4 regions of the Turicibacter sp. H121 genome follow, and region 1 is predicted to be linked to each of the others. Evidence: riboswitches for the same ligand, from Rfam matches in the RefSeq annotation. Region 1 holds a riboswitch; each other region holds the start of a gene.
What was found. A riboswitch is a leader RNA that binds a small molecule or an ion and turns the genes downstream of it on or off. The one in region 1 is predicted to bind lysine.
Positions count from the first base shown of each region.

Region 1 (7,864 bases):
ACTCAATCCATCCATATCTGAGCGAAAAGCAATACATTCATCACTTTCACCTTTTCGATAAGCTAACAATCCTGTTTTTGCGGTTGATTCAACCTTGTATCCTAAAAGTTCTAATTGTTCTTTTAAATATGCTGATGTTTTAAACTCACAAAATCCAAGTTCGGGAATTTGATGTAAATACTCTCGATGCATTGTTAAAATTTCTTTTAAATCCATACGCCGTTCCCCCTTTACAAATTCAACTCATTCGATAAGGCGCGAACTGCTTTTTCTTTATCTTTTTTATCAATTGTATACGAAATACTAATTTCTGATGTTGTCACTTGCCTAAAGGAAATCTCGTTATCCGCTAAAATTCTAAATAGGCGACCACTTACTCCACTTTGATTTCTCATTCCAATTCCAACGACTGAAATTTTTGTAATTTCATTCTCTATACTAATCTCAACTTTACCCTCTAAATCCCTCATCACCTTTTCAATTATAAATAAATCATCTTTTGGTGCAGTAAAAGAAACATTAATATACCCATCAACTGGTGCTGTTTGACTAATCATATCCACATTTACATTTTCAATCGCTAGTTTTTCAAATAAAGTCGCAACATGATCTAAGTTATATAAAATATGACTAACTGTTACCATTAAAATATCATCACAAACACTTAACCCCGTTACTATATTCCCTTCCATTTTCTCATCATACTCCTTAATATAAGTTCCACCCACATCATTTATACTTGAAGCTACATAAATTGGAATATTATATTTACATCCAATTTCAATAGCACGTGGTTCCATCACACCTGCACCAAGGCTTGCCATCTCCATCATCTCTTCATAACTAATAACATCAAGTTTTTTCGCCTCTTTATACAGTCGTGGATCGACGGAATAAATGCCATCAACATCTGTATAAATATGACATGGACAACCAAGTTTCGCTGCTATAGCAACTGCTGTTGTATCTGACCCTCCTCGACCAAGTGTTGTAATATCACCATTTTCATTCACCCCTTGAAACCCAGCAACAACCACAACTTTCCCTTCTTTTAAATAATTCTTAATTTTCTCATCATCAATATCCAAAATTTTATTTTTAGTATGCGGTCCATATGTTTTAATTCCAGCTTGAAACCCAGTTAGAGCAATAGCGTCATATCCAAATTCCTGAAAGGCCATCGACAACAACGCAATGGACACTTGTTCTCCAGTGGATAAAATCAAATCCATTTCTCGTTTATTGGGATTTATCGCAATCTCTTTTGACATCTCCACTAAATAATCCGTCGTTTTCCCCATCGCCGATACGACAACCACCATATCATTTCCCTTTTCCTTTTCCGCAATGACTCGTTTTGCAATCCGTTTAATCTTCTCAGTTGTTCCAACTGATGTCCCACCATACTTATGAACCAAAATCCCCATATTCTCATTCCCCCTATAAAACTTCTAAAGCTAGTAATTCCTCTAACGTTTGTCGTTTACAAATCACTCGACTTTTTCCATTTTGAACCGAAACAACCGCAGCCTTCGGAATCTTGTTATAATTTGATGACATCGAATATCCATACGCACCGGTTGAGGCAATAATCAAGATATCACCTGTTTCAATACCCTTAATATCAACATCTGTGATAAGAATATCACCACTTTCACAACATTTTCCTGCGATCGTTACTTGCTTTTGATCCCCTGTTCTCATTTTATTCACAATCGCACACTCATAACGTGCTTGATATAACGAAGGTCTGATATTATCAGTCATTCCACCATCTACACTGACATAGGTTCGAACATCTTTAATATCTTTCATCGATCCAACTGTATATAGCGTACTTCCAGCATTTGCGACAATGGAACGTCCTGGTTCAACGATTAATGTCGGTACGTTAATCCCTAATTTCTGACAAGATTTTTCTACTTTTTCAATCATGGCTTCACAAAATTGTTGAATGGTTTTTGGTTGATCATTTTTCGTATAATAAACGCCAACTCCTCCTCCTAAATCAACTTCTCTAATTTCAATGCCGTATGTTTCCTTAATCTCCTTAACTAAATTCATCATAATATCTACTTCATCTAAAAAAGGTTCTACATCAAAAATTTGTGATCCAATATGTGCATGTAATCCAACCAGTTGTAGATGATCATATCGATGAAAACTGGCTAAACACTCATATAAATCCCCATTAGTCAAAGTAAATCCAAATTTCGAATCAATTTGTCCCGTTTTTATATAATCATGTGTATGTGCTTCTATACCAGGTGTAATTCTCAAATAAATCGCTTGCGATGTGCCTCTTTCTTTACAGAACTGTTCTAGCAAATCAAGTTCATAATAGTTATCAACAACAAATCGACCTACTCCTAACTCAAGACCCATTTTAATTTCATCAATGGTCTTATTATTTCCGTGAAACAGTACATTTTCCATTGGGAACTGAGCTTTATGCGCCGTGTATAATTCCCCACCAGATACCACATCTAAATATAATCCTTCTTCTTTAATGAGTTGACACATATGAAGGGGTAAAAAGGCCTTCCCAGCATAAGCGACTCGATTTCGATGTTCTTTCACTTTGAAATGTTTCACATATTCGCGGCAATTCTCTCGAGCAAGTTGTTCATCAAAGACATATAAAGGGGTTTGATACGTCTTAGCAAGTTCTAAACAACTAATTCCTCCGATATAAAGTTCATCATTTTTTACTGACATCGTTCCTTGTAATTTCATTTTGTCGTCCTTCCTTTTCGTCATAAAGAGGCTCACATTTACAAATAAAAGCTCCCTCATTTGAATCATACTAAGGGAGCTTCGAAAAATACTATCCTAAAATAGATGATAACAGGATAGTCTCTATTTCTTAAATGTAGCTCAACACAAATTTGCATTTGTGACAGTGATGCATATCTTCTATACACCCCCAGGTCTATAACCTTAAAGCTTCAGTTATAGCCTTCGGCGGTTATTCCTTTCTTCATACTTCATTGCGCTTACCTCATTATGAATACTCTTAAGAACCGCAGCCTCTACCTTAATTATTTTTTATTAAGTTATTAATCATTTTAAAATATTTTCCATTATTTGCGAATAAATTCAAACAAACTTAGTATATTCAAATCATTTAACCTAATATTTCACTAACTCTACAATTAAAACTATATTCAATACCTAATAAATTTATACGGTACATTTCAGTTTTAATTAATTATTTATTACTAACCCGAGGGTGTAAGATAAAGTGTGTAAACTCTTAGAACAGTTACCATAATAAGTTAACTATTTCAAAGGAGTTTATTATTTATGACAAGAAAAGCTACGATGAACCAATTATTTAATCTCCTCCAAGATGAATACAACATTAAATCTGCTAGTGATATTGAAGCTGTTTTATTAGACATGTTTGGAGGCTTTATTGAACAAGCATTAGAAGCTGAATTAGATCAACATCTAGGATATAGCCGATATGATTTTCGTAATAAATCAACTTCAAATGCACGAAATGGACGTCAATCTAAAACCATTCAAACGCGTCTTGGTGAAACAACGATTCAGACTCCCAGAGATCGGCAAGGTTCATTTGAACCTCAAATCGTGCCTAAACGTCAAACCAATGTCATCGGAATTGAAGAAAAGATTCTATCGCTTTATGCTAAAGGTTTATCAACGCGTGATATTTCTAAAACATTAGCAGAGATTTATGGCTTTGAAACGTCACATGAAACGATCTCTGCTGTAACTGATAAAGTGATTCCACTGATTCAAGATTGGCAACAACGGCCTTTAGAGCCTGTTTATCCTATCATTTATTTAGATGCGCTTCATGTCAAAGTGCGTGATGGAATGAGTGCCTCAAACAAAGCAGTTTACTGTATCATAGGTGTGTCTTTAGATGGTCGCAAAGATGTTTTAAGCCTCTCTATCGGAGAAGCAGAAAGTGCCTCTTATTGGATGAGTTTATTAGATGAATTAAAGGCTCGTGGAGTGCAAGATATTTGTATTGCCTGTGTGGATGGTTTAAGTGGCTTTAAACAGGCCATTCAAGCTGTTTTTCCTCATGCCCTCGTTCAACGTTGTTTAGTTCATTTAATCCGACAATCAACGAAATTTGTTTCTTATCAAGATAGAAAATCATTCTGTTATGATTTAAAACAAATCTATCAAGCGATTAATCGATCAGTAGCAGAACAAGCCTTTGAGACCTTTAAAAATAAATGGAGTTCCATTGTGCCTTTAGCCGTTATGGTTTGGGAAAATAACATCAAAGAGGTTTATCAACTGTTTAATTTCCCTAAAGAAATTAGAAAAATGATTTATACCACGAACGCCATCGAAAGCTACAACAGCCAATTAAGAAAGTTCTAAAAGGAAAAGGAGCTTTTCCAAATGAAATGTCTGTTATGAAATTAATCTATCTTCAAACCATGGAAGTCACTAAGAAATGGCAACGTCAAATCTCAAATTGGAGTCAAATTTTAAATCAAATATTAATCTTATATCCAGATCGTTTAAAGCCCTATCTATAATTTTTAAAAATTAGTTTACACACTTAACTTGACAGGCTCACTAACCCAATCAGCTTATATTATATTAAACCCTAGGTTCTTTTGATTTAGGTTATTAGGGATTTTATTTTGTCGTTGATTAAGATATGATATAAATGATATAGTCATTTTTATCTATAAAGAAATGAGGTGACAAGATGTTTGAAGAGTTTGTGATGCAACCTTTATCTATGCTTTATGAAGATGGAACTTACGATGAAATCCCTTATTGTGCGAATTGTAATCTAGAAGTTGGACCAGGTGGGCGTGTCGATTCACGTTTCCCAATACAGGATGATTATAATCGTTGTCGTGAATGTGTAGGGAAATAATAAAAACCACTTGCCGCCCTTGAAACGGTAAGTGGTTTTTTTGTTATGACAGATTGTAATATGAAGTGCGATACCTAAAGAAACCTCAATACTAGATTGAGGTTTCTTTTATTCAATTAACGCACGGTATCTAATGTTTCTTTTAAAATTGAGACGGATTTAGTTAATTGTTCGAGTTTTTCTGGACTAATATTTAAGTTAAAGACTTCGCGAATTCCGTTACGATTGACAATCGCAGGCACACCGGTAAAGATATCATGAAGACCATATTCACCATCTAAATAAGCTGACACTGGTAAGACTGAGTTTTCGTCATTTAGGATAGCTTTAACAATACGCGTGATACACATCCCAATTCCGTAATAAGTGGCGCGTTTACGTTCAATAATATGATAAGCAGCATCACGGACGTTGACATAGATTTCTTCTAAATCTTCTCTTTTATATTCTGGATGATCTTTAATAATATCGAAGATTGGTTTGACACCGACGCTTGTATGTGACCATAATGGCGTTTCAGTATCACCATGCTCACCGACAATATAACCGTGAACGTTACGAGGATCGACGTCTAAATATTTACCCATTTGGTATCTTAAACGAGCGGTATCAAGTGTTGTTCCGGTCCCAATGACACGATGTTTTGGTAAACCTGATTCTTGCCAAGCAATATAAGTTAAGACATCAACAGGGTTACTTGCAATTAACAGAATTCCATTAAATCCTGATTGCATAACATTTTTAATAACATCACGCATGATTTTCGCATTTCGTTCAACTAAGGCTAAGCGTGTTTCTCCGGGTTGTTGATTAACACCAGCTGTCACAACAACGATATCGGCTGTTTTACAGTCTGAGTAATCTCCAGCCCAGATTTCAATTTTTTCTGGCCCAAACGGAATACCGTGATTTAAGTCCATGGCTTCACCAACAGCTTTTTCATGATTAACGTCAATTAGAACTAACTCCTCAGTTCCACCTTGGTTTACCATTGAATACACAAAGCTCATTCCAACAAATCCTGTACCAACTAATACAACACGTCTAGTTCCAGTCTGCATAGCGACTACCTCCTTTAGTTTTACTTCATTAGTATGTACGAATTAGTCATTTCTAATCGCGAAATTTGTCGAAAACATTAGAGTTATGTTATAGAACTTGGTGATATAATGATTAATAATTATCCACTTTTGAAAGGAGAATAAAGATGTTAGCATTAAGATATACTAAACTAGAAGATATTGAACGTGTCATGGAGATTATTAAACAAGCTCAACAATATTTCAAAGAAAAGGGAATCAATCAATGGCAAAATGGTTATCCAAATGCTAAAGTCATTGAAAATGATATTAAAAATGGACATAGTTTTGTCTTAATAAAAAATAATAAGATTGTTGGAACCATCGCTATTTCTTTTGAAGGAGAAGCTACTTATAATAAAATTTTTGAAGGGGATTGGAAAAGTAATGATAACTATGCCGTCATCCATCGGATTGCAGTTGATCATGAGTTAAAAGGAATCGGGCTCTCATCTGAAATGATTAAACAAACTGAATTAATGTGTAATAAAAAAAGTGTTGGTAGCATTAAAGTCGATACACATGAGGATAACCAAGCGATGCAACGCTCTCTTATAAAAAATGGATTTGATTATTGCGGTGTCATTTATCTAGCTGATGGCAGTAAACGTGTAGCTTTTGAAAAATGTTTATAATGAAATAAAGCCTATATCGAAAATTGATATAGGCTTTATTTTATTTATTATTCAGCTAATTCTTCTACTGGTTGCGGTTTAACAATTTCTTTTTCAATTCCAACAATATTTAAGATTTTTTCTGAGCGTTCTCGCGTTGAACCTGTGATAACTTCATACTTCACATTCTCTGCATTTAAGAAGTTTAAGATTGCATCATCCACCATTTGAGCAACTTCTTCATCCTGCCAACGAACTCCATCTTTTTTATATCCAAATTCACGAGGTACAAAGAAGATATAGTCGTACTGAGGTAAGTCACGAATTGCTAAACTATATAAGTCATTTAAAATCTCAATTTCTTTTTTAGTACGTTTTTTATCTCCAAGCATTAAGCGTCCATAAATATATGGAACAAATGTTGCGTAATCCGTAACTGCATATTCATGTCCATCTAATGCTTTTTCTAAATGTAATTGTCCTAAATAAATTCCGTATTGCTCTGAAATTGATTCGATCATTCCTTTATCACGTAAATAATCGGTACTATATTCAGTCGCAACCCCGACATTAATATCACGGATTTTCATATCCACATATAATTGTTGAATTAACGTTGTTTTACCACATCTTGGTCCACCTAGAATTGCAATTCTTACTGTCATTTTTCACTTCTCCAATGTATAGAAATTTTTCATCATAATCAGCTCTTTTGAAGTTAAATTATATCAATAAATGAAACTTTTTTCAACGACAATTTGTTTCAAATTAAGACATAATATACCAATTAAAAAGTAAAAAACCTTATCATAAGGATAAGGCTTTATTTATTATTTTTGCGTTGTACGGTATTGAATGGCTAATCCTTTTAAGAAATTACGTAAGTAACGATCGCCACACTCTTTATAATTTTTATGTCCTTCTTTACGAAGTACGGCACTTAATTCGCCCTTTGAAATTTTAACACCCGCTAATCCTAAAATATCAATAACTTCCTCTGACGTTAAAGATAGTGCAATTTTTAATTTCTTTAATACGATATTATTAATGTTATTACGTCTTGTAATACTAACTGGATTTTCAGGTTGTCCAGATTTCTTTTCTTGTGGACCACGTTTAAACGTAATTAATCCATTTAAGAATGCATCTAACATTTTATTGTTACATGGTAAGGTTTCATTACTGTCAGCATCTTGAAAACCAAATTCTTCTTTTACTTTGGTTAACATTTTTTTTACTTCTTCCTCTGTGACTTCTACTCCACCAAGTTTGAAAATTTTAACCATTTGTCC
Region 1 is NZ_CP013476.1:1,725,139-1,733,002, reverse strand. It holds gene AT726_RS08345 (M20 metallopeptidase family protein) at 1-216, opposite strand, end outside; gene AT726_RS08340 (aspartate kinase) at 231-1,427, opposite strand; gene lysA (diaminopimelate decarboxylase) at 1,441-2,736, opposite strand; lysine riboswitch at 2,866-3,043, opposite strand; partial or broken gene AT726_RS08330 (IS256 family transposase) at 3,307-4,529, shown strand; gene AT726_RS12850 (hypothetical protein) at 4,706-4,879, shown strand; gene AT726_RS08325 (L-lactate dehydrogenase) at 4,996-5,940, opposite strand; gene AT726_RS08320 (GNAT family N-acetyltransferase) at 6,087-6,593, shown strand; gene AT726_RS08315 (ATP/GTP-binding protein) at 6,641-7,237, opposite strand; gene AT726_RS08310 (DUF1456 family protein) at 7,403-7,864, opposite strand, start outside.

Region 2 (7,864 bases), 1.1 Mb from region 1:
CAATTAGCTTTATAAAGATAAAAGGCATCCTTCTTAGTCTGACGATCATATGTTACTAATCCTTTATCATTTAATCGCTCTTGTCCACCTTCATTTCTATAACTTGAGAAATCAAACATCGCCCATGCAAAAGCAACTCCTAAATTATCCATTTGATTTAATTTATTTAAGACAGCTTCATGAACAAAACTTTGATACTCCTCTGGATGGAAATCCCCTTTAGAGCTTGTTGACGTCCATATAAAGTTTTCATTCATTTCAGCATGCTGATTTATATTTGCTCCTGCTCCATATTCAGAAAGAATAATAGGTCCATTACTAGCTAAAATTGAAGAATATTTATTATACATACTCATTAATGAATTACCAATGCTATTTGCTCCAATTAATGTTGCCCCACTGCTAAGATTACTATACCACCCTGCATAAATATTAAAACCTGTAATATCTATATCAGAATTAATGGTCCAATTAGCTGACTCTCGAGCTTTGTCTTCTCCACTAATATGCGCTTGTGCCACTAAACGTGAACTATCTTCTGACTTTGCTAAAGCAGCAAGCTCTCTCATAAATTTAGAAAGCGTTTCAACCGAAACATCAAATTGTGATCCAAACTGTGCATATGATGGATTAGTATTTACTTCATTTTGAATTCCCCAGAATACAATAGATGGATGATTATAGCCTTGTCTAATCATTTCTATTAATTGCTGTTTTGTTGTCTCTCTAAACTCTTCCGTATCAGCCATAATTAAATAGAAAGGTATTTCATTCCATACAATGAATCCCATTTCATCAGCTAAATCATAAACATACTGTTCATGAGGATAATGCGCAGTTCGAATAGCATTAGCTCCCATTTCTCGAATCATTAATAAATCTTCTTTTTTAGATTGTTTAGAGACAGCATTTCCATATCCTTTACGATCCTGATGGAATCCTACACCATTTAATTTATATTTAACACCATTTAAATAAAATCCATCATCTTTAAATTCAAAAGTTCTAAAACCAATACGCTGTGTTTCTGAATCAATAATATTTCCTGCCATATCTAATACATCAACAACTACAGTATATAGATATGGATCATCTACACCTTGCCATAAATGTGGATTAGTTACAATTACTTCAGGTAAAAAGACATAATCATTTTCTACTTTTCCATTTAATGTTTGTTGTAATTCAGTCTTTGTAACTACTCTTCCACCAGTATCTTTTAATGTTGCTCTAACAAGAACATTCTTACTAGATGAAATTGAATGTGATAATGCAATTTTTGGAGCTAGTGTCGCAGTATTACTTTTTAAATCAACATTAGTATCTAAATAAATCCCACTACTGCCATAATCTTCAGTAGAAATATAGATATCATCAGTTATGACTAATTCAACATCTCTATAAATACCTGCCCAATGTGTAAAATCAGTATTAATTGGAATTGTATCAGTATCTAAATTCGTCACTTCTACCTTAATTAATGCGCTATTACCATTAACATAGTCTGTAATATCAACAATAAATGTTGAGAAACCACCAATATGAGTTGCAACCTCTACATTATCAACGTATACTTTTGTTTTCTTATTTGAACCATAGAATTTTAAAAATAAATTTTTTGAATCATAGCCTGTAATATCAATAACTTTTTTCATAAGTCGCTGTCATCTGATTCATTTGTGGAATATATGACATAGTTGGATGAGTATACTCCCAAGAATGTGGTAAATTCACCAAAGTAGTTTTTCCTTGTTTTGTAAAACTCCATCCTTTATTTATATTAATAATACTTTTGGGTTCATAAATCTTATTTTCATCCAAAATATCATCATCTAAGTTAAATGCCTCTATATCTGTATCTTCAGATTCTACTTCCTCCGATTCTGTTCCTTCAGATTCTACTTCCTCTGATTCTGTTCCTTCAGATTCTACTTCCTCTGATTCTGTTCCTTCAGATTCTACTTCCTCTGATTCTGTTCCTTCAGATTCTACTTCCTCTGATTCTGTTCCTTCAGATTCTACTTCCTCTGATTCTGTTCCTTCAGATTCTACTTTCTCTGATTCTGTTCCTTCAGATTCTGTTCCTTCAGATTCTACTTCCTCCGATTCTGTTCCTTCAGATTCTACTTCCTCTACTTCCGTCTCTTTCCCCTCCATGTCCTCAGTTTCAAGAACCTGGTTTATTTCATCAATAGAATATTCACTTTGTACTCCTGCTAAAGCTACAATATTAGTCGATGAAATAATTAAGCTTAATGCAATAAATAAATTTAAGATTTTTTTTAACACTCTCCTACCTCCCATTTCTCTTAATGCATATACAATTATACCATTTTCCCCTATTTTTTCTACAAAAAGTAAATATTAAATTCATTTATACAAAAAGTCCGTCAATAATTTATTTAAATCTCCCTATAAATCAGTTTTATTCTAACGAAATTTTAATCGATAATGAATAATTATCAATTTCTTCTTTTTAACTAAATCTTTTTTGGTACTATCTGTATTAACAAACTGTTGATATTTATTGAGAATGAGTTTTATCATCAAAATTCCAATAAATTATTTATTGACCATAGCTAACAAAATTAATATTTTGAAGCATCGATATTTACCTAAAAATAAAACATTTTATTATTTAACTCTCCTTAATTCAAGATTGTATCCATACCTTGAGATATATCCTAATAATCACATTAAAATATAGTGAATAATTCATAAAACGATTTTTCATTTAGTCAATCTACTCATTCACATCCTAAAAATAGGTTCTATAGTATCCGATGATGCAACTTTCTAACTATGATCCCCTCAAGAGTGCTAGTCTATCTTCATTTCTCCAAAGAGGTTTCAAAATAAAATTAAGGCAACTAATGGGAGGGTGAGGACATGGGATTAATAGCGAGTTTACTCACTACTAATAGGTACGGCCCATCTGACGAATCCTCACCACTCAAGTTGCCTTACACTTTTTTATTATTTTAATTTCTTGCCCACCAACGTACAACGCTAGCCACTTGACCTGATACCCTCCCTGTGCATCTTAGTATAAAAAAAGACAGCATCTTAAAGATACTGTCTAAATGATTAGCGTTGTTTTTTAGCTGGGCGGTCTTGGCGAACTAAGCGCACAACAGCCTCAACATGAGATGTTTGTGGGAACATATCCACTGGTTGAATATAGTCCACACGATATTTCTTCGTTAATTCTTTTAAATTCTTAGCTAACGTCGATGGATTACATGACACATACACAATCGTTTTTGGTTGCACACGTTTTAACATCTCGATTAGCTCAGTTCCTAATCCTGTACGAGGAGGATCCACAATCACGACATCTGGTTTAAATCCTTCATTCGCCCATTTCGGTACGATTTGTTCTGCTTTACCAACGGCATAGTATGTATTTGTTAAGCCATTTAATTTTGCATTTTCTTTCGCATCCGCAATCGCTTGACGTGTAATATCCACCCCACGTACTTCACTTGCTTTATCTGCAACCCATTGACCGATTGTTCCAACACCACAGTAAGCATCAACCACTTTTTCGTTTCCTTTTAAAGCAGCTGCATATTTGACTTGGTTGTATAATTTAATCGTTTGTTCTGGGTTTAACTGATAGAACGCGCGTGGAGATAAGTTGAACTTGAAGCGTCCTAATTCATCTGAAATGAATTTTTCTCCAGCGATGTGCTTCATTTCTTTTCCGAAGATTTCATGCGTATCTTCGTTGTTAATATTTAAATAGACCGATTTAACATCTGGGCAATATTTCATTAAGTCTTTCGCTAAAGCATTCATTTTTCTGAACTCGTTATTAGCAAATACGAACGTCACCTGAACCTCACCTGTTTTGAATCCACGACGAACGACGATGTAGCGTGCTGTTCCTTTTTTCGTTTTAGGTGCGTAAGCGAACACTTTGTAATCATCTAATAAATCAACCGCATGATTGATCACTGTGTTAATTTCTTCATATTGAACATCACAATCTGTCACATTGACTAATTCACGTGAATTCATGCTATAGAATCCAACCATAACCCCATCTTCGTCATATCCAACTGGCATTTGAGCGCGATTGCGGTAGTTATATGGATCTTTCATTCCGATAGTTGGACGGATATCACATTCTTCAGGATCTAAATTCGTATAACGTTCAATCGCTTGTGAAACCGCGTCACGTTTAATACGAAGTTGCTCTTGATAAGACATATGCTGTAATTGACATCCACCACATTGTCCATAAACTTCACATGCTGGTTGCACACGGTGCTTTGATTTACGTTTCACACGTACCAGTTCCGCTTCCGCGTAACCACCTGCCACACGCGTACAAGTCGCAACCACTTCTTCACCCACTAACGTTCCTGGAATAAAGACCGCTTGTTTTTTATAATATCCGATTCCCTCACCGTTAATTCCGATGCGTTTAATCGTCACTAAAAATTCTTGACCAACCTTTAAAGGTGACATATTCATCTATTAAAACCTCCAATGCTTTGTTAAGCTATCCTTTATCTTACCACATTCCCTGTCATTTTACATCGAAATCCCTATATTTCATAATAACTTTCACATATTGATTTGATTATTTTGGTGGCCAATGCTTGACTTTTTTATAAAAGATGCTAAAATAGGCTTAATTGAATATGTCTCTTGTTCTCTTTGATGAGTTAGAGGTGCGTGTCCAATGAGTAGGAATTTCGAGAGTGACGTCGATGACAAATTCTAAAAGGTGTCCACGCCGAAGTCTTGTTTGTGTCAACCAAACTTGTGCTGGTGTTATGTTGAATAAATTTAACACTGTCACTACAATTGTAGTGGAGGACTAATGATCGGAGAGTTAAATAATACTTGTCATCTATCGTCTAATAACCTTAGACTTTTTAGAGCCATGTATGAGTTTAACTCTGCATGGCTCTTTTTTCTTTATCAAAAGAACAGCTTCTTATTCAATTGCACTAACAATTGAGGAGATGATTTATATGATTGGAACCATTTATGCGTTAATTCCGGCACTACTTACGATTGCCCTTGTTATTTTTACGCGCCGTGTCGTATTATCACTCGGGATTGGTGCCATTTCGGCTGCTTTTATTTTAGCCAATTTCAATCTCATTCAAACGGTTGAAACGCTTGTCTCAACGTTTAGTGGACTTATTTTTGAAAAAGATGGATTAATCGGCTTTTTAAACGATTGGAACCTGTCGATTATTTTCTTCTTACTTGCACTTGGGGCCATTACAGCTTACATCGTCTTATCAGGCGGAGCGTCTGCGTTTACAAAAGCGATTATCAAACGCGTTAAAACGCGTGAAGGCGTTCAATATACGTCTGCCATTTTAGGAATTTTAATTTTTGTTGATGACTACTTTAATGCCCTAGTTGTCGGAAATGTCTCAAAACCGTTAGCTCAGCAACAAAAAATTTCACGAGCGCGACTAGCTTACATTGTCGATTCAACGTCAGCACCAATCTGTGTGATCTCACCGATTTCAAGTTGGGCGACTGGAGTGATGGGATCGATGGCAGTTATTTTTGCAAGTACAGGTGCGACGTACAATACGTTCTCTGCTTTCTTAATGACGATTCCTTATCATTTCTATGTGATTGTCTCAGTTATCATGGTCTTCATTGTCATTAAATACAATTTAAATCTTGGACTCATGAAAAAATACGAGACGGATACGATCAATGGGAATGATAGTTCTCTTACGAGTGCTGAAGTGGCAAACGCTCACGGAGGCGACGTGGAGTCATCAAAAGGAACAGTGTGGGATTTAATCGTCCCAATCTTGACCTTAATCGTCGTGACGGTGTTAACGATGGTGTATACTGGCTATGTAGGCGCAATGAATAACGCATCAGACTTCAATTTATTCTTTGCAATCTTAGATAACATCAACCTATCAACAGCGCTTCGCTTTGGTGGAGCAGCGGGATTAATCGTCTCAATGGCAATGGCATATCGTCATGTTATAAGTGGTGAAGTCACGCAGAACCAATATGTCAAAGCCTTCTTCTCAGGGATGAAGTCAATGGTTGGAGCCATTATCGTTTTATTATTAGCATGGGCAATTTGTGAGTTAGTTAGTGCGTTAGATGCGGGTGGCTACTTAGCCTCTGTCATTACATCAGCGAACATTAATCCAAACTTCATCCCAGTTGTAATGTTCATTGTCGCAAGCTTCATGGCTTTCGCAACAGGAACGTCATGGGGATCATTTGGAATCTTACTTCCAATTGCTGGTTCAGTCGCAGCGGCGATTGATATGAATTTAATGATTCCAGTGATGGCTGCTGTTTTATCAGGTGCTATCTTTGGAGATCATGCCTCACCTATTTCAGATACAACCCTTTTATCAGCAACAGGATCAGGTTGTGATTTAGGTGCTCACTTTAACTCTCAGTTAGCATACGCCCTTTTATCAGCTTGTATCGCTTCACTCGCATACATCGCATTTGGAATGACTGAAAGTTTAATGATTGCCTATCTCATCATCATCATTGGCTTCATCGCTACAATCTTTTATGCAAAATCACAAAACAAATCGGAAGCTATCCAAGAATAAGGTCGCTTCCAAAACAAAATCAAAGGTGGAAAAAATAATTATAGATAACAAAAGGAACTAAGTGCAGAGGGGAAACTGCATCTTAGTTCCTTTTTTCTATATTAAAGAGAGGTTGAGAGAATTGGAGAAGAAAGTCTACATTATATGTATTTAGCATCAAGATGATAAATACATAAGACTTCTGTATTGGTAAATAGAGAACTTCAAGTACAAACTCAAAGTATAGTCCCACCATGAAAGACTATTAACTTGGGAGGTTATCTCTACACACCCTCATTATAGGCACCCATTCAAAATCCTAAACAAAAATGCGAAAATTTTTTCATTATTTTAAATATTAATAAATTATCTTCTAAAATCCAGGCCATTTTTATGGGGACTTCGATAATAACTGTGGGATGATTATCATCCTATTAAAGTCATTTTATACAGTTCACCTTTAATGGTTATACCTAATTTCTTCTACCTAAATGGATACTTCCTTCTATACAAGACCATTTAACTGATAAAAGAGATTTTTCTCGAGCCTTTTCTTTTTAATCTGAATCACAAAAAATCTTCTGAATAATCATTTGATGTAAGGTAAAAGTTTGATTTAAATTTCATCTTACCGATGATTCATTATAATAATAAAAATGAGACAGTGAATAGAGAAAATCTATCGTGGGATTAGGAGTATTTTATACTCCTAATCTGAAAGGCCCACCTAAAGACTTTTCTCGTAAAAACTGTCTCAATCTAATTTATTATAATCTATATTTTTTATCCATGTAGCTACCTGATGAATGTCTAAAGAAATAATCAAACTTTTAATAACTCACTCCTTAATACTATGATTCCCCTCACTATATCCAAGTCAACCCTTGTATAAAAAAATAAACCTCGAGAGGGGGAACTCTCGAGGTTTGGTTAAACGGTCGTGGGGGAACACGATCCGTTTGGGAGTGAGAAAACATAATGAATAAGAAAATCAAAGGGGGAGAAAATTTATTATCATTTTCATCCATAGTTATTATGGCACAAAGTTATGTACAAAAAATGAATTAAACGTGTTCTTTCAGTGTCCTTGTAACGTTTACATCACTTTTTTCTACAAATTATAACCAATTATTCAATAATCACCGGACTATCTTGTGTCATTAAATATTGCAGTGACTTAAACTCATACCCTTCATTTCGAAGTTCAGGAATTAACTTATTTAAACATTCTGCATTATCACTTGAGATACTGTGCATTAACACAATGGCACCCGGATGCATACGTGCTAAAATTTGATTATACGCATAAT
Region 2 is NZ_CP013476.1:659,915-667,778, forward strand. It holds gene AT726_RS03275 (glycoside hydrolase family 2 TIM barrel-domain containing protein) at 1-1,655, opposite strand, end outside; gene AT726_RS03280 (hypothetical protein) at 1,639-2,289, opposite strand; gene rlmD (23S rRNA (uracil(1939)-C(5))-methyltransferase RlmD) at 3,088-4,482, opposite strand; lysine riboswitch at 4,670-4,842, shown strand; gene AT726_RS03290 (Na+/H+ antiporter NhaC family protein) at 4,902-6,575, shown strand; gene pdaA (delta-lactam-biosynthetic de-N-acetylase) at 7,683-7,864, opposite strand, start outside.
Region 2: it holds a riboswitch for lysine, as region 1 does, so the genes downstream of both, AT726_RS03290 (Na+/H+ antiporter NhaC family protein) here and lysA (diaminopimelate decarboxylase) in region 1, are expected to answer to the same signal.

Region 3 (7,864 bases), 220 kb from region 1:
TTAAAAAGGTTGTTAATTTTTCAACTGCTTTGTATTCTTGATTCCCTAATTCCGGATTATCATGAATAAAGCGATTCATGTCTACTAAACGTTCTTTTAATGATTCCCCGATTGATAATAATTCTTTTTTCATTATACTGTCTCCTTATGACCATCCCATTAAGATGGCAATTGTAATAAAGATAATTGCTAATCCACCAAAAATTAATTGAACTGGCCAAACCCATTTAATCCATTTTGCCCATGGAATTCCCGCTACACCTAAACAAGCCATTAAAACAGCACTTGTTGGGAAGATAGCATTTGAGAATCCATCACCAAATTGGAAAATTAAAATTGAAGTTTGTGGTGTAATACCAACTAACTCACCAAGCGGTGCCATGATTGGCATCGTTAAAGCAGCTTGTCCTGATCCCGATGAGATAAAGAAATTGATAAACATTTGAACAAAGAACATCACATATCCAGCAACTAACGATGGCAATTGTCCAATGAAGTTTGATAAGTTATAAAGAATCGTATCAATAATTTGTCCGTCTTGAGCAATGATAACAATTGCACGTGCAAATCCAACCACTACTGCTGCACTAATCATATCTTTTGCTCCGTGAATGAATGAATTGGCCATATCATCTAAACTTAAACGCCCAATGAATCCACAGATAATTCCCGTTGCAAAGAAAATAGCCGCAATTTCCGGAATTCCAAATCCAAATTGTAAAACACCTATAACGATAGCAGCTAAACATACTAAGATAGATGCTAAAATAACTTTATGTTTGAGTGTGAATGGTAAATGTTCAGATTCTGCGTCTTCTAACTCCTGACGACGTACCTGATCAATTTCGTAAACTGGACTTAATTGTGGATTACGTTTAATACGGCGTCCATACCACATTAAATATAAAATTGAAGCCACTGTTGTAACGGCCCAGATAATTGTGCGGAATCCAACCCCTGTTCCTGCTGGCACCTGTGCGATACTTTGAGCAATTCCTACCGAGAATGGATTTAACATGGCTGTTGCGAATCCAACAATACATCCCATATAAGAAATTGCCATCGCCATAATACTATCGTATCCTAAGGCTAAACATAAAGGAATAAGCATCGCAATAAATGGAATAGCTTCTTCCGTCATTCCGAAGATGGCCCCACCTAATGAGAATAATCCCATAATAACCGGAATCATTAACATTTCTTTTCCTTTAAATGATTTAACGGCATTTGTAATTCCAGCATCAATAGCACGTGTTTTTGTAATAATTGCAATTGATCCGCTAACTACAAATAAGAAAGCAATAATTTCTGCCGCTCCTACAATTCCATGAATTGGGGCTTGTAATACACTAAATAATCCTTGAGGGGTTTGATCAACATAAGCGAATGAACCATCAACAACGACTGTTTTCCCTGCATCATTGACGATACGCTCATATGTTCCTGCAGGTAAAATCCATGTTGCTAATGCTACGATAACTAAAATAAATGTAACAATGACTAAAGTATGAGGGACTTTAAATTCTTTTGTCTCCTCTTTACCATCAACTCTTGGTTTTCTTAAACTAAGCATATTTTTTTCTCCCTCTTATTTTAAATTTTAAATAGTGTTTAGTTGAAAGAGGCAAATAAAAAAAGCCTTGAGCCATTCACTCAAGACCTTCAGAAAAGAACAATAGATCATCCTTATTTCCGATTCTCAAATGATAGCTCTCCACGATTATTGGGACGACTCTAATCAAAACATTCAAAAAGTCCTGAGGCCATTCTCAAGACTTTTATCATATAACCGTACTAAGTTAGGATGATTTAAATCCGGAATGATAGCCCTCCACAATAATAAATTGTGACAATGTTAAATATCTTCTACTTAACACCAGCTCTATAACCTTAAAGTATCAGTTATAGACTTCGGCGAGAATCCCTTTCCTATCGCGTCAACATCTTCACTCTTCGATAGTACTCTTAATTACCGCACCTCTATCTAAAACCTATTTAATTTACAATGTCATCTTATCTTATTTTATACTCAAAAACAACATTTTTTTATTAAATAGTATAAGAAACACTTATTTTTTATTATTAAAACATTAAAATTTTATATAAATTAGTTATAAATACCATATAATGTCGAAATTAGCATTTTATTGTTTGATGCTTGTTTTATCATTCTCTATTTTATAATCATATAGTTTAAAAGAAGACTATTTCGTTTATTTTTTAAATATTAATGTGTATTCATGATGATTTAAGGCTTTATTTTTTTGAATATTTTTAATGAAACATAAAAAGCTGTTGCTACCCCTAACAACAGCTTTCTACGTACCCTTGTAATGATGAACGACACTAACCTTAATTAGAGTGCATAACACTCTCCCTAATTAATGATAGATATAGAAACTTATTTTATATCGATTTTATTTGTAAGACATTTCAAATATGATGTGATTCTTCCAAGATTTCATCTAAATTGACTAAGTCAATTGGATAATCTTCTAAACTAATTTTATTATTAGTTGAGTTATTCGGAGTATCATTTACTTTCGTATCCGGAATGTACTTATTCTTTTGATCGATACAAAATGATAATCGTAATAAATAAATCATCCGATGCATTTGATAATCGTTGAATTTATTCACTACTACGTCCTCCTGTTTCCATAACTATTATAAGTAGTTATTTATTGTATAATAAAGAAAAAAAGGTCACAGATTTATTAAAAAATCTGTGACCTTTTACGTAATAGCATCAAGTAAAATACGGTATTCATTTAAATCTTTCTGTTGACCAAGAACATCATCCATAATCCTTTTATATAATCGATTTTGAAATTTCGTATAAATAAACTCATCTAATATCTCTTTATCAACTAATTTTTGAATATCCTCTAACAAAATCAACATGGATTCAAAGTCTTGAGTTTCCCAATATAAATCTAATCCCCACTCTAAAGTCGCCTCTTGTTGTTCAAAAGAACCTTTATGAAAAATAATATCTTTAACCTCGACTAATAGACTATGAGCTTTTTCATAATTGCCTATTCTAAAATAAACTTCGCCCATCAAACATTTGGTAATCGAGCGTTGCTTAACTGTTTCACGGAGAGGGAGTGCTATCTTTAAACAATCAAGTGCTTGTTGATATAGTCCTGAGTCTTTAAAGCTATAGCCTAAATTATGATAAGCATAACCCAAATAGTCTTCATAAAAAGGATTATTAATCAATTCGAGTAGTAACTCTCTTCCTAACTCATCTCGACCTTGTCTTTTTAAAATGGTCGATTTAATTAAATACGCTGCCGCTTTAGGCTGTAGATATTCATTTTGTTCTAATACAGGAATAATCCACTCTAAACTTTTTTCATACTTGGCTTGATTTAAATAACAAAGAGAAATGTAATATCGAATGCGATTAATGTTTCTCCCCCTATCACCCTCCTGACAATTAATAGACAGTTGTAAGATAGAAATAGCTTCTTGATATTGCCCTAATGTAATATAATTAGTTCCTACTACTTCATATAAAGAAGCAGGATTTTTAGTAACCTGGATACAGTAGCCGATTGCCTTTAATAAATGAACATTAGCTGCTAATAACTCATCATTTTTAACATAGTGTAATCCAAGTAATGTTTCTATTTTAATTTTATATTCAATTAAATCAAAATCCGATGCAATCTTATTAAAAGTTTCATATTGATTTAAGGCATCTTGAAGATTACAATGCTGCTCTAACCATTCTCTTGCTTGTTCAACAGGTGATTTTATAAACTCATTATAGGAATAGTATTGTTGATAGTGACAATTACTCAATTCACAAATTGCATCATAAACATTTCTTAACATATTTTCATTTAAGGAGCGCTTCTCTGTCTCAATCATACTAATATAATTACGTGAGAATCCATAAGACTCAAATGCAATCTGCTTCAACCCATACTTCTCTCTTGCCTGACGGATCTTTTCTCCTATTGTTAAAAACATTTTATCACACCTAAACTATAATGATACTCTTATTAGATTAAAAACTAATCCAATCCATAATTATAACTTTTTTCCATTTATTTTACCACTCATTTAAATGTTAATACTTTTCGAGTATTCAATAAATTTTAAACCCACCCATCTAACAAAGCTGTTATATTCTTGAATAATTGTATTATCAATTGATACCATCCCACATATTTACTTTTACTATATATACAGAAATATTTCCTATAGCAATCTAAATGTTTGATATTTATGGCGTCCAAGACAGACTATAGTCTGAAGCGAGCCTGACATCTCCCGACAAAACGTATCCTCCATTGGCAGGGTTTGGATCACCTAGCGATTTCTGAAAGAAATCTATTCCTCAATTGCTAGGGCTTTAAAAGTTTTTACGATGTAAAAAACTTATGGGAGCTTATATTTTAATCAAGTTGGTTATACACCTCGCGACCTTCAACGATGGATAAGTAACAATTCATTTCCTCATCAAAGATTGCAATATCTGCATCTTTTCCGATTTCTAAACTTCCTTTACGATTGCAAACTCCAATCGATGTCGCTGGATTTAATGAAGCCATGTGAATAACTTCGGCAATAGTAGCATTTGTATTTTGCAAGAAGTTATAGATGGCTTTGTTTAATGTTAAGACACTTCCCGCTAAGTTTCCACTTTCTAATCGGGCAGCTCCATCTTTAACAACTACCCGCTGTCCACCAAGATCATATTGCCCATCCTTCATGCATCCCCCGCGCATACTATCTGTAATTAAAACAATCTTTTCTTTTCCTTTATTGTCTAATACGAATTGAAACAATTGTTTATTCACATGAATCGTGTCAGCGATTAACTCAGTAAAAACATCACTAGTTAAAGAGGCTCCGACTACACCTGGCTCACGATGATTTAATGGTGTCATTGCATTAAATAAATGTGTCACATGTGAACATCCTAAAGAAAAGGCTTCTTTGGCTTGGTCATATGTTGCATTTGTATGTCCAATCGACAACATAATATCTGTTTTTTCTTTCACATCTTTTGTGAATGAATAATCTTCATCCATTTCAGGTGCATATGAAACTAATCTAATCACATCTGTATAGTCTTTGATAAATTCATAACTCGGTTTAATAACATATTGTTCCGGTTGAGCCCCTTTATAAATCCTATTGATAAAGGGGCCTTCCATGTGAGCACCTAATACTTTCGCCCCATTTAGTGATTGTTCCATACATTCACGAATCACATTTAAAGCACCATAAATATCTTTAGGACTCATCGTCATCGTTGTTGGCAAAAATGATGTTACCCCATTCTTAGCAATACCCGTACTCATTAATTTAATCGCTTCCGTTGTTTGATCCATCGTATCTGCTCCGCAGCTTCCATGGACATGAACATCGATTAATCCTGGAGCAATATACATCCCCTTAGCATCAATCACCTCACAATCGATTGGCACTTCTGTTTGAATATGCTGAATTGTTTCATTAAAAACTAAAACTTTATTTTCAATAACCCCATTTAATGTTACTAATTTCCCATTAATAATTGCTTTCATACGCCACCTCATCCTATTGATCTTTGTTTAAACCAAACTCAAAATTCTCATTATTACACCTATCATATCTTCCATGACTGTTTTTTCTGCGATTAATCGATAATGATTTATTGATGATAGTCACCCTGTGATAAATTCCTTTCTTTATTTAGGAAAAGAACTGCTTAACATTTTTTATTCCGTTCCTTTACGAACAAGATTGTTCTATAACTAAACTATAGTTGAAAATGATATTTTTCAAGTAGTAAAAAAGACTTTTCTAGCTATTTTAATGCGTGAAAAGTCTTTTTTTATTCCATCAATTTAGTATTTAACACTCAAAATTTGATAGCTATCTAGGTGGCCATAGACTTCAAAATTAGTCGTTAATAGGTTAGTTAGAATAATACTTTCCTCACCCTTATTTTCTCTTCTCACTAAACTTAACTGGTGATCTTTATCAAATCTTAAAAATAGTAATTCTTCATTTTCAATTTCTTGTGGATAGAAATCAAAACCAGTTAGATCATTGGTTAGCTTCTCGGTCTTTTTCGTGTTTAAATCATACACGTAAATTTGATTGCTTCCTGGTACAAAGGTAGTATATTGATCTTTCACTTCTATACCAGCTGAATAATAGAGCCTCGTTCCGTCCTGTGAAAAGGATGGACTCATGGCTACGATACCTGGTTTTGTTATATTCTCGATTTGCTCATTCATCGGATTAAATAATTGTAACTGCTTATTCTCATTCATCATACGCCATGTTCCATTAATAACTGCAATGAGATCATCGTTAGTTGGATGAATGGCTAAATTATCGGGATACACCAACATCTTAATTTGATTAAACGTTTTAAACTCTTTTGTCTTCACATCATAAACACATAATGGAACACCATCCATTCGTTGCGAAGCTGAATTAGGTTCACACCAGATATATAACAGCTCACCATTTGTCGATAATTTAGCAATAGAAGGGTCCATTCCAATGTCGTCTTTTGTAATGGGAATATAATCAATAATTAAAGACTCCGTTTTCTTATTTAAATCATATTGAATGATTCCTAAAGGTGAGTATTCTCGAATTAGATATTTCTTCGCAAATAAAAGTCCTTGAGAATTAATCGTTAATTCATCATAATAATACTTTGACTTCTCAATTAAAGAGATGACTTTGTTTTTACTCATATCGTATAAAAATATGCCACCTTCTGATTTAGAGAAGATAAGGTTATTACCATATAAAGTGTACGACTTAACATCAGACATTTGAAATATTGTATCAAATGGATCATTTAACTTTGATAGATAGACGTTTGATTTTAAATCTTGGTAAGCAACAAACTGTTTATTATCAAAGATTTTAGGATTGAAAAAATCCTCACCTTTATTCAAAGTTATTACTTTATTATTTTGCTCCAAATGAATCGCCACAATTTCGTTCTCTTTAATCGCCACAACTGAAGAAGCAGCGAAGACGGAAGTGGATGGTAGCATAAATAAAATGAATAATAAAATAACTTTTTTCATGATAGCAACTTAATCTAATGACTCTGAAATGGTCACTAATATTTCACTTTCTAATGTAGCAAGGACATCATGTTCTACCCTAGCATCAAAGGATAAAAAATCTCCAGTTAATAACTCATAGCTTTGACCATCACTAAAACTCATTCCTATTTCGCCTTTAATCACATAAATGGTCGCATATCCATTATGACTATGTTTCGGTAATCCTCTCCCGACATCAAACTTAAAATACACCGTACGGAACTTAGAATTACTTGCGATCACTCGTTGAGCCTCATTTAAGCTTTTCAACTTATAAAATTGATTTTGTTCACTCATAATAGACCTCCATTTCATCAACCTTAGTATGCTTCATGACCATCATGTTATGAATGACCAAAACTAGGCAACCATCATACAATAGACTAAGGAGGAGATGATATGAGTACTTTTAACCCAAATAAATTGTGGATTAACTATCGCTTGTCTAATCTAAATCAAATTCAACCAAGAAGATATACGTTAACACATTCCGATGAGACAGGTGAATTATTTTTAGTCATTGGATCTGATTTTGCTTACGAGAAGTTCACAACAATGCGAGATGAGGTGGCGGCAGAGTGGATGACGAATAGCTCAGGTCAATATTATTTTTATGTTTACATTCGTGTAGATGGAATTGATGGCACCAAATCATCGACTAAACGAAATGAAATTTTTATGAAAGAACTCCCTTTAGCATTGAGTGCTATCAAACATGGCGATCCTCATCTCTTTCATCTTTACCCACAATTTGAAAATGCCCCTATTTATGTGTTCTTTCA
Region 3 is NZ_CP013476.1:1,502,872-1,510,735, reverse strand. It holds gene AT726_RS07255 (M20 family metallopeptidase) at 1-133, opposite strand, end outside; gene AT726_RS07250 (YfcC family protein) at 146-1,573, opposite strand; lysine riboswitch at 1,817-1,991, opposite strand; gene AT726_RS07245 (hypothetical protein) at 2,434-2,640, opposite strand; gene AT726_RS07240 (transcriptional regulator) at 2,737-3,984, opposite strand; gene nagA (N-acetylglucosamine-6-phosphate deacetylase) at 4,413-5,549, opposite strand; gene AT726_RS07230 (TolB family protein) at 5,853-7,061, opposite strand; gene AT726_RS07225 (cupin domain-containing protein) at 7,071-7,379, opposite strand; gene AT726_RS07220 (staygreen family protein) at 7,482-7,864, shown strand, end outside.
Region 3: it holds a riboswitch for lysine, as region 1 does, so the genes downstream of both, AT726_RS07250 (YfcC family protein) here and lysA (diaminopimelate decarboxylase) in region 1, are expected to answer to the same signal.

Region 4 (7,864 bases), 1.0 Mb from region 1:
TTAAAATGTCAAAATAAAACGAATACTAAAGGAGTAGTGAGATAAATGTGGCTTGTTTTAGCGATTGTCGCTGTGACGATTATCGTCGATCAATTAACTAAATTTTTAGTTGTGAAATACATGACCCTAGGTCAATCTATTTCAGTGATTGATAACTTTTTATATATCACCTCTCACCGAAATGAAGGTGCAGCATGGGGAATCTTACAAGGGAAAATGATTTTCTTTTATGTTGTGACATTAGTGGTCATTGGTTTGGTTATCTTATGGATTAGAAAATTAGATATAAAAAAAGAAAAGTTGCTAGTGATTGCCTTATCATTAATTTTAGGTGGTGCATTAGGAAACTTCATTGACCGCGTGATGTATCAACATGTCGTTGACTTCATTAATACGTATATTTTTGGTTACGATTTCCCGATTTTTAATATTGCAGATAGTGCCCTATGTATTGGGGTATTCTTAATGGCGGTGGATGCCATTTTAGATATTAAACGTCACTCACAATCATAGATTTAAAAGCTTCATTTATTCCTACACCAGTGTATCGACATAAAGAAATAAAATTGCAACAAGATAAGTAGTAAATGCTTAAATAGTTTTCTGCTTTGTGAAAGGATGGGCGTTTATGGAACAAGAAACAGTCTTAGTACCAGAAGAATTAGTAGGTGTGCGTTTAGATAAAGTGTTAAGTGAATTATTTAGCGATTTATCACGTTCATATATTCAACAATTAATTAAAGATCAACAAGTTTTAATTAATGGAAAAAATGAAAAAGCAAATTATAAATGTCGTTTAAACGATCAAATCGATATTACTATTCCAGAACCAGAAGCATTAGATGTTGTTCCTGAAGAAATGGATTTAGACATTGTTCATGAAGATGATTATGTGATTGTTGTCAATAAACCATCTGGAATGGTCGTACATCCAGCACCAGGTAGCATGAGTGGAACATTAGTTAACGGTTTAATGGCTCAAGCTAAAAATTTATCTGGAATTAATGGCGTATTACGTCCTGGAATTGTCCATCGTATTGATAAAGATACATCAGGATTATTAATGGTAGCTAAAAATGATTTAGCTCATGAATCGTTAGTGAATCAATTAGTGGAAAAAACAGTGACTCGTCGTTATATTGCCCTTGTACATGGTGTTATTCCTCATGATAATGGAACGATTGATGCACCAATTGGTCGTGATCCAAAAGATCGTAAGAAAATGACAGTTATTGAAGGTGGAAAACATGCAGTCACTCACTTTAAAGTGTTAAGACGTTTTAAAGATTTTACCTTAATTGAATGTCGTCTTGAAACAGGGCGTACACATCAAATTCGTGTCCATATGAAATACATTGGATATCCATTAGCGGGTGATCCACAATATGGTCCACGCAAAACAATTGGTGGGGAGCATGGTCAATTTTTACATGCAGCAATTTTAGGATTTGATCATCCAAAGACCGGGGAGTATTTAGAATTCTCAACGCCACTTCCTTCATATTTTGAGGAGGCACTTGAGAGTCTTGAAAATTTAGGATAGGTATAGGTGATTTAAACATGAGCAATCAAGGTGTGATGAAAGAAATACGAATTGATATTCAAAGTGAGCTTGCCATGAATATTATTAATTATCTCATAGTTGAGGAAAATTACGTTTATGTAGGTAATGAACGAGATATTTGGTTAGAAAACTTATCTCATCCAACTGTTCAATTGATTTATATCAATCAACGTAATCTCTTTAATGAACATCAAGCCACTCAATTCTTTAATCAGGTAGATGCTGTTCGTTCACGTGTTCGTCGTCGATACTTAATGGGAAGATTAAATGTCATTATCCTTAATTTAGACCAATATAGTTCACGTTTTCTAGAGTCTCATCGTAAGTATCTTAAGATTGTTCATGTTAATCAGCCGAGTGATTTAAAACAAGATGTGGAATTACAACAGTTATTCCCACATTTAAAAGAAGCACAGTTAGAACGTTCAATGATTGAGTTAATCCCTCTCATGCAACAAGCCACGAAAGAAAAAGCAATGAAGGTAAAAAAAATGCTAATGTTTCAAAATAAATCATTTATTACATACGGATTTATTGTGTGTTTAATTGCTATTTTTGCTTTTTTACAGTTTAAACCGATTAATGAATGGTTTGCTGCTGTTGCGATTGATTATGGTGCTAAGTATAATCCACTCATTTTAGCAGGACAGTATTATCGTTTAATAACACCGGCTTTTTTACATTTAGATTTAATGCATTTATTGTTTAATCTTGTCTTTATTTATCAATTTGGAAGAATGGTTGAGCATGTATTTGGATGGTGGCGAATGTTAGTTATCATCATTGGATCTGCGATTTTTGGAAATTTATGCAGCTATGCCTTTATTGATGGATTATCCATTGGAGCTTCAACCGTTGCCTATGGCTTGCTTGGAGCGCTATTGTTTCTTGGAATCGAAAGTCGTAAAATGTTTATGCATTTTGTTCGAACTCTTGTGCTACCGATTTTATTATTCTCAGTCATATGGATATTTTTAGAACCTAATATTGATTTTTATGGACATTTGGGAGGCTTTTTAGGAGGGTTCTTAATTGCAAGTATTACCGGATTACCCAAACATAAATATTACTTATCGCGTACGATATTAGCAGGTGCCACTATTCTTGTCTTGTTAGTAGGATTATTTAATCGTGGTGCTGCAATTACTAAACAAACAGACTATACGCTGTATAATAGAGCTATGATTGCTTATTATTATCAAACGGATCAACTTGAAAAAGCTGAACAATTTATAGAAACTCTTCAGTTAGATTTTAATGAACTATTTAAAAAATAATTTTAAAAGAGCTCAACTTGATGTGAGCTCTTTTTATATGTGCCCGTATTTACCGCCCTTTGTCAACAATATAAAAAGACTGTACTAATTAAAAAGTAGTATAACAAAAAGTACCTTATCGTATAGGCTTTTTTCGTGGTCTATATCATAAGGTACTTTTTAATTAGATTAGTCTATATAGGAATAGAAATATATTTTATACCAAGATATCCTATAGTCTTGTTAAAAGTTTTTATGTTTTGGAAAACTGATTGGGATTTATATATTTTTATTTTAAGATTTTATTCGTATTTGCAAAGTGCCATTTAGTTAATTCTTTGAGTTTTTCTGGTCCAAATTGTTGAACAAAACGACGTCCAGCTACATCAACTGGATTTCCAGCTCCTTTTGGTAAATCAAAGTTTAACTTTTTACTCATGATATTCATATATTTAACAAATGATGCACGAGCCAAAATTGAAGCAGCAGCGACTGCAACATGAACTGACTCTCCTTTTTGGATAAAATGGAGATTTTCTTTAATAATTGTTGGTTGTTTGGGTAATGCTTTTAAATAGTCAAAATATTTTCTTTCGTTCACGAATTCATCCATAATCAAATATGAGGGATAGTGAGGAAGTGAGGTTGTTAATTTAATTAGCGCCTGATTATGTAAGAACGCTTTAATCGAGTTAGCATTCATTCCTCTGTCAATCATTGTATTATATTTTTCATTTGGAAGAATGAGGACTTGATGAGCAATAAGGGGTTCGATTTGTTCGGCCAGATGACAAATTTCTGGATCTTTTAATGCTTTAGAATCTTTAATTCCCATCGCTTGTAATTTAGAAATTAATTCTTCTGGGACATAAGCACAACAAACAACAAGTGGACCAAAGTAATCACCGGTTCCAACTTCATCACAACCGATGGCACTTAAACTTGCGATATTCGCTGGAAGTTTTGAGCTGGATGTTTTAGCTTTAGTACTCGCTGCTTGAGGGGGCGTTTGCCACTTTTGAGCCTCTACCTCAGGTGCTTTTCCTTGAAAGACAACCTTTTTACTTAAATAAGCTGTGATGGTACAATGCGTCGTTTTCGCCTGGAATAATGTATGATTTGGGACTTTAATAATTTGATTTGTATAGTGTTGATACATTTTTTCTAACATTTGTTGAGAGACTGTAAGTGTAATTGTTGAAGCCATCTCGTCACCAACCCTTCTTCATGATATTATGATTTTAACAGAAAATAAAAAAATTTCCTATTATAAATGAGAGAATAACGGTTGGATTTTTATAGGTTCATACTTTTATGGTCGGAATGAAAATTTGACGTGGCTTGATCTTGAAATAGTGTTGAAGTGTGAAAAATATAAGAAATTGTCTCTATTTGTTGAGAGTCATTTGTTTTATGATAGAACGTCTTGTGTCTTGAGAAGAATACTAGGTTTTTAGAGTGTTTTGTGTTAAAATATTAAAGATAAAATTTTTGCATTTTTTAGGCAGTTGGAGTGAGATTAATGAAACAGGCCATTCAAATATTAGAATTTAATAAAATTAAACAAACGGTAGATTCATTATGTGCTTGTTCACTCGGACAAAAGCGAGTGGAGTATTTAAGTCCATCCATTGATGAGAAACAAGTGGAGTATTCGTTAAATCAGTCGGATGAAGCGTTAAAAATTATTTTAGCCTTGGGTGAAGCCCCATTAGGTGGGGTCACAGACATTACAGAAGCCATTAAACGAGCTAAAATTTCTGCAATGTTAAGTGCTCAAGAATTATTAGGGATTAGCCGTTTATTATACGCGGTTTCACAATTAAAAACTTTTTCAGAACGTTTAAATGAAATTAAAGTAGACGTGCCAATTTTCTCGTCTCAAGTGAATAGTTTAGTCTCATTAAATAGTTTACAGACAGCAATTAATGATTGTATTGATGAAACTGGGTACATCTTAGATAGTGCTTCATCTGAATTAAGAAATATTCGTCGTTCGATTCAAAGTACGGAAGCCCGTATTAAAGAAAAATTAAATCACGTTGTCTCAGAACGTCGTAATAAATTAACAGATGGGATTGTTACGATCCGAAATGAACGTTATGTTGTACCTGTTCGTGCTGAAGCTAAAAATACATTTGGTGGAACCGTTCATGATCAATCCTCATCAGGAAATACTTATTTTATTGAACCAAAAGAAGTTGTTGATTTAAATAATAAATTACAAGAGTATCACGTGGAAGAGCGCCGTGAAATTGAACGTATTTTACGCGCTTTAACGGAAGAAGTGAAAAAATTCGTTGACGCGTTGGCTGTTAACGTAGAGGTGTTAGGTGAAATCGACTTCATGTTTGCCAAAGGAAAATATGCACGTTTGATTAATGGAACACGTCCAAAAATGAATACAAAAGGAATCATCCGTTTAGTTGCCGCACGCCATCCACTCATTGATCAAAAAGTCGTTGTTCCTAATGATATTGAATTAGGAGATGAATATACAACGATTGTGATTACAGGTCCAAATACAGGAGGAAAAACTGTTACCTTAAAAACGGTTGGTTTATTAACTTTAATGGCACAAGCTGGACTTTTAATTCCAGCTCATGAAACATCACAATTAGCAATCTTTGATCATGTATTTGCTGATATTGGTGATGAGCAAAGCATTGAACAAAGTTTATCAACTTTCTCATCACATATGACAAATATTGTTCGAATCATGGAACGTTTAACGGTGAATAGCTTAATTTTATTTGATGAGTTAGGGGCAGGGACCGATCCAAAAGAAGGAGCTTCTTTAGCTATTTCTATTTTAGATTATGTGAAGGTTCGTGGTGCAAGAACTATTGCGACTTCTCATTATCCGGAGTTAAAAGCTTATGCGTATGAAAATGATGATGTCATTAATGCGTCAGTGGAGTTTAATATTGAAACATTATCGCCAACCTATCGTTTATTAGTTGGGGTACCAGGTCGTTCAAACGCGTTTGAAATTTCAAAACGTTTAGGGTTAAAAGAAGCGATTTTAACAACAGCTCATGCGTACGTTGAAACAGAACGTACGGAAATGACTGATTTAATTACGAAATTAGAAGATCGTGGTTTAGAATTAGATCATGAAATTCAATTATTACAAAAACAAAATCAAGAAGTAGAAGCGATGCGTCTTGATTATGAACGTAAGATTGCAAAGTTTGAAGCTGAACGAGAACGTGTCTTAGAAGAGATTAAAAAGGAAGCTTTTGAAAATATCCGTCAGGCAAAAGAAGAGGCAGAACAAATTGTAGCGGATTTACGTCAAGCAAAGAAAATGGCTGACTTAAGTATTAAAGATCATGAACTAACAGAAAAACTAACGTCGCTTAAAAAATCAGAAGCCAAACAAGCAGAGCAGTTTAAACGTAAAGCACGTAATAAGGCTCCACTAAAAGCAGGAGATGAAGTCATGGTACTTTCATTAAATCGTCAAGGAGAACTCATTGAGAAAACAAAAAATGGTGACTGGATGGTTCAACTTGGAATGATGAAAGTAAACATTAAAGAAGACGATTTAGAATATTTACGTAAATCAGTGAAGAAAAAAGATTCAGGCAAAGGTAAAATGATTCATAAACGTAACACAAATGTTGGCATTCAATTAGATTTACGCGGTGAACGCTACGAGGATGCAATGTTACGTTTAGATAAATATATGGATGAAGTATTGTTAGCCGGCTATCAAACCGTGACAATCATCCATGGTCATGGAACGGGAGCTCTTCGCCAAGGGGTTCATAAATATTTAAAGAAAAACAAACATGTTGCTTCATTTAGATTCGGTGGTGCTGGTGAAGGTGGTACAGGAGCAACTGTGGTTGAGTTAAAATAATAATTAAAGACATAGGGTACCCTATGTCTTTTTTCGTACCAGATTATGAAGTTACTTTATAAAATAATCCAAAAATTTCCTATAAATACTTGAGGTTTATGTTAAAAAGTGGTATATTACATTTAGACAAGAAAAATCGTATAGAGGTAGCGGTGCATCAGAGTATTATCTGGAGTCGGCAGACAGTGAAAGATAGGAAAGGTAATCATCGCCGAAAGCTAGCATTGGCAGATGCCTAGCTTGGGGTTGCAGGGAATACCTGTAACACTCCTTCAGAAATGAAGAGGAGCTATTAATCAAGCGGACTTTAAAAAGGTAAGTCGTGTTTAATAGCACGACTTTTTTTGTTGAAGAAAATCAAAAGGGGAGAAAAATTGATATGAAAAAATTTATTGGAGTTTTAGCATTAGGTTCGTTGTTAGTTGGGTGTGGAGCAAACGGAACAAATTCAGAGGATCAATTTATTGTAGGAATGGAGTGTAATTATGCTCCATTTAACTGGCAAACAGATAAGGAAACGGAAACAGCTGTTTCAATTGGTGGAGCGGGATTATGTGATGGTTATGATATACGAGTGGCCTCACAAATTGCAGATACGCTGGGGAAAGAATTAGTCGTTAAAAAATTAGATTGGGATGGATTACAGCCAGCACTTCAATCAGGGGAAATTCATGCCATTATTGCAGGGATGACAGCGAATGAAGAGCGTGAACAAGGAATTGACTTTACAACACCATACTTTGAATCTGAAATGGTCATGATAGTTAAAAAAGATGGAAACTATGTGGATGCCACTTCAATTAATGACTTTAGTGGAGCTAATGTCATCGGACAAATGAATACAAATTATGATGAAATCATTGATCAAATCAAAGATGTTAATCATTTAACGCCACGTTCAAGCTATCCTGAATTAGTTCAAACATTATTAGCAGGAGAGTCTGATGGAATCACAGCTGAATTACCAGTTGCCGAAGGAGTTGTCCAAGCGAATCCAAGTTTAACAATTATTCATTTTGCTGATGGGGAAGGATTTGATGTAGATACATCTGTATCAATTGGGTTAAAAGAAGGAAGCCGCGGATCAGATTTCTTTAATAACGTACAAGCTGCTTTAGATCAAATTTCTGAAGCGACACGTCAGGAATGGATGAATGCTGCACGCGAAACAGCGCC
Region 4 is NZ_CP013476.1:114,176-122,039, reverse strand. It holds gene lspA (signal peptidase II) at 46-513, shown strand; gene AT726_RS00530 (RluA family pseudouridine synthase) at 629-1,543, shown strand; gene AT726_RS00525 (rhomboid family intramembrane serine protease) at 1,561-2,841, shown strand; gene rnhC (ribonuclease HIII) at 3,110-4,027, opposite strand; gene AT726_RS00515 (endonuclease MutS2) at 4,343-6,688, shown strand; lysine riboswitch at 6,822-6,988, shown strand; gene AT726_RS00510 (transporter substrate-binding domain-containing protein) at 7,068-7,864, shown strand, end outside.
Region 4: it holds a riboswitch for lysine, as region 1 does, so the genes downstream of both, AT726_RS00510 (transporter substrate-binding domain-containing protein) here and lysA (diaminopimelate decarboxylase) in region 1, are expected to answer to the same signal.